3 regions of the Oceanobacillus sp. FSL W8-0428 genome follow, and region 3 is predicted to be linked to each of the others. Evidence: predicted binding sites of a transcription regulator. Region 3 holds the regulator's gene; each other region holds the start of a gene.

Region 1 (2,209 bases), 1.0 Mb from region 3:
GTACTTTCAGGCAAAGTAGAAAATATCTCCTGCATCATATACTCCGTCACAAAAGACGTGGAATTATCAAGAGAACCTGCACTTCTTTCCTCTGATATCCCGCCTAATTGAACTCCGGCTGCCCAACCGCCTGTTTCACTCAAAATTTTCCGACAAAAATCTGTTTTGTCCATTATTATATGCTTTTTCTGATAGAAAGCTTCTACTTCCTGATAAGTGAAAGACAGTTCTTCGGTACCAATTTCTGTCACACAATTTTTCACGCGCCACGAAGCAACAGGGAGCGGTAATTTCGTTCTGCTGGCCATATATAGATGAACATGCTCCGGTAAATAATTAATAAGACGCGAAATCATCTCATGAATGATATCAAGCTCAATGTGATGATAGTCATCCAACACAATATGCAAAGAGGATTCTATTATCATTAATTCATTCAGAAGCGAATCAACAATCAGTTCAAAAGGAGGCATATACTGCAAATCAAATAGATGCTCCAGTCTTTCATCGATTGGCTGCCTTGTTGCCTGAGCGATAGCTTTCAAAACATATTGCCAGAAGCGGCTCGGATCATTATCCATTATATCAATGGATAACCAGGCTGCAGGCTCGTCTAATTGATGAACCCACTGGCTTAATATTGTTGTTTTTCCGTAACCAGCTGCAGCTTGCACAATAGTAACTCTTGGATGAGGGTTTCTCTTCAGTAATGCATATAAGCGATCCCTGTTAATAATCGCTTCAGGAACTTTAGGAACAATTGTTTTAGAGTATAACCAAACAGCCTGCATACTTGTTCATCTCCTCATCATTCAATTTATGTAGGCAATACGACTTGCATCCTATTATACATGTTTTTCTTTTTAACGGTTACTTATATAAATTTAATAGGCTTTAAGGATGAATTTTTTGTTTTCCAATTTCGACAATTAAATGGGTGTGAGAAATAAGAATATCTCTTTAAAGAATATTTCCGGGGAAATAATGTCGATAAATGTAACATTAAATGATTTCCTGAAGATAATCATCCATAATTTCCAATCTCAGAATAATATTTCTTTGTCAAACAGCTCTAATCGTGCTATATATCAAGCTTAAAGTAAGTTTGTGAAGTATTTCACAAATATGTAACAGTTTTTATAGTTAAATAATGCTATGCTATAGCCAAGATAATTAAAGGGGTGATTATATATGATTCTAAATGAATGGAAAGAATTTAATACGGATGCCGAATCGTATTCACAGGAAATTTTCGAACAACAAATCGGCGATGTTTTCGAGGCCATGTATATGGAAAAAGGTCACGACATACCAAATTATATCTGGACGAAGCATTATACCGTTATTATCAAGCCCAATACATGTGTCATAAACGATATATCTTTCTTTAAAGTCCCCCGCCACCCGTCAACATTGTAGAAATTTATTTTGGAATATCATGCTCAATACTTCACAAATTTATAATAAGGAGAGGTTACAATGATTACAAAAGAGAAGAAAAAACAAGCAATAACCGTTGAGGAAAGTATTAATAAACTGGTTAAAAATGCCCAGAAGGCATTAACAGAACTGCGAAAGCTAAACCAAAAGCAGATCGACCAAATTGTTAAAGAAATGGCGCTTGCAGGATTGGATCAGCATATGGAGCTCGCTAAATTAGCTGTTGAGGAAACTGGCCGCGGTGTGTATGAGGATAAAATCATCAAAAACATCTTTGCCACCGAATATGTCTATCATAATATCAAGTATGATAAAACGATTGGTATCATCAGCGAGAACGAGCAGGAAGGTATGGTGGAAATCGCCGAACCAATTGGTGTGATTGCCGGCGTAACACCTGTAACGAACCCGACTTCTACCACATTATTCAAGTCAATTATATCTATTAAAACGGGAAATCCTATTATCTTTGCCTTCCATCCTTCTGCACAAAAATGCAGTTCTGAGGCTGCAAGAATTGTACATGAAGCTGCTGTAAAAGCCGGGGCACCAAGAAATTGCATCCAGTGGATTGAGAAGCCGTCTATTGAAGCAACACAGGCACTCATGAAGCATGATGGTGTAGCAACAATCCTGGCAACAGGCGGCTCTGGTATGGTGAAGTCAGCATACAGCTCGGGGAAACCGGCGTTAGGAGTGGGAGCTGGCAATGTTCCCTGCTATATCGAAAAATCAGTGAACGTGAAGCGGGCAGTAAATGATGTGATTC
Region 2 (2,209 bases), 1.2 Mb from region 3:
TTCCTAATAGATGTATGCCTTCGTTCTTGATATTGATTGCTGCATTATAATCTCTATCCATATTTAGACCACAACTGCATAGATAAGTACGTTCTGATAAGGTTATTTCTTTTACCAAACTACATGATGAGCACATCTTTGTCGATGGAAACCATTTATCTATCTTGATCAGTTGTTTCCCTTGCTCTTTTAGTTTGTACTGTAAGAAAAAAGTGAACATACCCCAGCCGTTATCCATGACACTCTTTCCAAATTGAAGAGCTTGTGACATTCCTTTCATGTTTAAGTCCTCCATAATTATTGCGTCAAACTTTGTTACAAGTACTTTTGATTTATGCTGCAAAAAATTCTTTCGTTGATTGGCGACTTTCTCCCCGATTTTAGCTAATCGAATACGCTGTTTATTCCAATTAGAGGAACCTTTCTCTTTACGAGAGAGTTTACGTTGTTCGATTGCTAATTTTTCAAGCATTTGTCGATAGAAACGTGGATAATTGGCTTTCTTACCTGTTTCGCTATCGACAAATAGCCCATCCATCGCAAAATCTAATCCTGCAACCTGGTGAACTTCTTTGCTTTTTATCTCGTTTTCATATTCCGTCAAAATAGAAATATTTAAATGAAGCTATGCATTTGCTAAAGCTAAAGAATCCACTTCTTTTAGCCACTCAAATTCTTTCTTATATTTTGCTGGTGTGGGGTTTTCCCTCCGCTTGGATCCTTCTTTATCTTTCTGGAATGTTTCATAGCTATTCATTCGCTCTGCCAACATTTGATTATAGACAAAACGTACACATCCGAACGTTTTACGAACCAAAGAAGCCTGTTCCTCTGTCGGATAAATTCAAAATTTATATGCTTTTTGTTGTTTGGGCATAACAACTACCTCTAACGGAACTTTTGTTCCAAACACACCATAACAAAAACTTTTTGGCTATCACCAACCGAAATTCATCTCCCCTTATCGTTGCATGGAAGCCTTTCTTACGCTTGAAGAGGGGACTTCTTTCGGAAAAATGTTAAATTTGAACATTTTAAGAACTTTCGTTGTTTGTGAAGAATTTCACTTGTTTTATATTTCAAAAGCGTTATAATGAAATTAAGATAATGTGAAATATTTCACATGTTGAATTATTAAGAGGAGGGGTTTTGCTATGAAAGTAGCAGATGAAATGGTGAAAAGAGTTCCTTGGGATGGTTTCCTTGATGGTAATTGGCAGAAAGAAATCGATGTGCGTGATTTTATATCACAGAATTATAGCTTATATGAAGGAAACGAATCCTTCCTGGCAGGACCGACTCAGGCAACTAAAGATTTGTGGGACCAAGTCATGCAATTAACCAAAGAGGAACGGGAAAATGGCGGCGTTTATGATTTAGATACAAAGATCGTATCAACGATTACTTCCCATAATGCAGGCTATCTGAATAAGCCACTTGAAAAAATAGTCGGTGTTCAGACTGATGAGCCTTTCAAACGTGCTTTAATGCCATTTGGAGGTATCCGTATGGCAGTAGCTGCTGCAGAATCCTATGGATATAAGGTGGATGATGAAGTTGTTCATACCTTTACGGAACATCGTAAAACGCATAACCAGGGAGTCTTTGACGCCTATACACCCGAAATCTTAAAAGCAAGAAAAGCAGGAATTATCACCGGTCTCCCGGATGCATATGGTCGCGGGCGTATTATTGGAGATTACCGCAGAGTTGCCTTATATGGTGTTGATCGTTTAATCGAAGAAAAGAAAAAAGATCTTAGCCTGATCGGTAATGGAACAATGACAGAGGATGTTATTCGTGACCGCGAAGAAACTTCAGAACAAATTCGTTCACTGCAGGACTTGAAAAAACTCGGAGAAAAATATGAATTTGACCTTTCAAAGCCTGCAGCAACTGCTCAGGAAGCCTTCCAATGGCTCTATTTAGCATATTTAGCTGCAATTAAAGAACAAAACGGTGCAGCAATGAGCCTTGGCCGTGTTTCTACATTCTTAGATATTTATATAGATAGAGATATTAAAAATGGGGTTATGACAGAGGAAGAAGCACAAGAACTTGTCGATCATTTTGTGATGAAGCTGCGTCTCGTTAAATTCGCAAGAACACCAGATTACAACGAATTATTCAGCGGAGACCCAACTTGGGTAACAGAATCATTGGCAGGGATAGCAGAAGATGGACGTCCACTTGTAACAAAGAGTTCCTA
Region 3 (2,209 bases):
ATAAAATTATAATAAAGTTCGCCAACTCGGCTCTATTTCTGTTAATATTAATAGTATAGAATGCGCTAGCGCATTATTTATTTTTTGAAATATAAGAGGATGTTCAAAAAGTCCAATAAAGATGACGCAGCGATAAGAGGATCTTCTACTAAGAACGCCCACGTCGTGTGGGCAACGCAGAAGCCATCGCAACACGTGAGAAGTGCGTTGACTAGCTTTTTCCATTGGGACTGGGACTGCGATTACTCGTCCCACGGAAAACATTTGCGGACAACACAGAAGTCATCACATCCTGTGAAAGTCCGTTCGGAAAAAGCTAGTCGCCTTGAACTTCTTGATCCTATTTATCGAACTTTTTGAACACGCACTACAAAGAAAACTTATATTTACAAATATTTGATTATGGTAAAATATTTGTTTTCTATACTTAGTAACCGAAGAGAGGCCGTTTCAATGGAACAAAATAAAATTCCACAGGCAACAGCAAAGCGTTTGCCTTTATACTATCGATTTCTCAATAATTTATATCAGCAGGGGAAGATGCGCGTATCTTCTAAAGAGTTAAGTGATGCTGTTAAAGTAGATTCTGCAACAATCCGCAGGGATTTTTCCTACTTTGGGGCTCTTGGGAAAAAGGGATATGGATATAATGTTGAGTATTTATTAGGTTTTTTTAAAAGTACACTGGATCAGCATGAGATAACCAACGTTGCTTTAATCGGTGTCGGAAATCTGGGTACTGCATTTTTACATTATAACTTTTTAAAAAATAATAATATTCGGATCACGATGGCATTTGATGCAGATAAATCAAAAGTAGGGACAGAAGTTGGCGGAGTTCCGGTTTATCATGTGGATGAATTAGAAGAGAAAATAAAGGGAATTGAGGTCGCCATTTTAACTATCCCGGCTGAAGAAGCAGATGCAACTGCAAAGAGACTTGTTGATCTAGGTATTAAAGGAATCCTGAACTTCACGCCGGCACGTATTACTGTTCCAAATCATATTCGTGTGCATCATATCGATTTAACAGTAGAATTACAATCGCTTGTATATTTTCTCAAGCATTATTCCTTAGAAAAGGAATAGGATAGTCTGGACATTGTTTATCCATAAAAAAACTAGCCCCTTAAAGGTCTTCTGAAATGAAAGAGACTGTTTAAGAGCTAGTTTTTTATTTTTTATTCTTTATTTTAAAATAAAATCGCAGCATCCGAAATCCGGCATAAAAATTTAATGCTGCAAATGCGGCCAATATAAGTGTAATAGTATCCCAGACGGTTGCCCCTTTGCTTAGGATACCTAAATAAACAAATAAAGCACCGAATAAAACATAAACAATTGCTTTAACTAAATAAGGTCGATGCATGTTACCCTCCAAAGAATAAAATTGTTTGTTCAAGCTGTTGTTGAATTTTTTCCGGATCTAATGTAAGTTGAGCCACTACTACAAGAGTATTCATTCCTGCATGCACGATGATTGGTACAATAATACGCTTTGTCTGTACATAAAGGAATGCAAAAACAAATCCCATTGCTGTATACACTAGTATATGCAGAAAGTCTAAATGAATCACGGCAAAGATAAGAGATGAAATAAAGGCTGCAAAGAAAAAATTCATTTTTTTATACAAAGATCCAAAAATGATTTTCCGGAAAATAATTTCTTCCAATATAGGCGCAAAAATTGCTGGAAGAATAATGAATATAGGTGCAATACGAGCAAGATCCATAAGAACCTGTGTATTCTCTGAACCAGGATCTATTCCAAATACCTCTAATTCAATCGTAGCAGCCAGTCCTTGAGCAAGAAGTGCCATAATAATTCCTAGAACAGACCAGACAATGATAGCACCAGCGCCAGCAGCGTCGGGATGAGCCCGAACCTGCATATCTGGTCTTAACAGCCATAGAACAATCACAAGGCCGGCAGCAAAACTAAAAACAGCCCAATAAATATTAGCAAGCACCGGGTCTGCATGGAATACCAATACCAGTAATGGTACTGCAAGATAAACAGAAATTTGCATAATGATATATGTAAGCATGACATATATATATCTTCGAGTCATAAAAACGCTCCTTTAATCTAAAATTAAAAACAGCTGTAAAAAAGCATTGGGAAAAGGAACTGCCCATCTTGTCCCGTAAAGCAGAAAACATCATAAGTGATTTTGCTGGACGGGTAATGATACCACTGATCTAAAGA

What was found. The regulator Rex, encoded in region 3, represses fermentation and respiration genes when NADH is low (regulators of the CRP and FNR family bind a similar motif). The targets are predictions, from matches to a motif close to TTGTGAAATATTTCACAA.
Region 1: a site for Rex is predicted at 1,439-1,456, ahead of adhE (bifunctional acetaldehyde-CoA/alcohol dehydrogenase). Genes of this name have one in related genera too.
Region 2: a site for Rex is predicted at 1,108-1,125, ahead of pflB (formate C-acetyltransferase). Genes of this name have one in related genera too.

What each region holds. Positions count from the first base shown of each region.
Region 1 is NZ_JBBORB010000001.1:1,590,827-1,593,035, reverse strand. It holds gene MKY30_RS07215 (LuxR C-terminal-related transcriptional regulator) at 1-791, opposite strand, end outside; gene adhE (bifunctional acetaldehyde-CoA/alcohol dehydrogenase) at 1,480-2,209, shown strand, end outside.
Region 2 is NZ_JBBORB010000001.1:1,406,803-1,409,011, reverse strand. It holds partial or broken gene MKY30_RS06205 (RNA-guided endonuclease InsQ/TnpB family protein) at 1-844, opposite strand, end outside; gene pflB (formate C-acetyltransferase) at 1,155-2,209, shown strand, end outside.
Region 3 is NZ_JBBORB010000001.1:2,590,804-2,593,012, forward strand. It holds gene MKY30_RS12280 (redox-sensing transcriptional repressor Rex) at 454-1,089, shown strand; gene MKY30_RS12285 (YdiK family protein) at 1,175-1,369, opposite strand; gene MKY30_RS12290 (CPBP family intramembrane glutamic endopeptidase) at 1,371-2,072, opposite strand.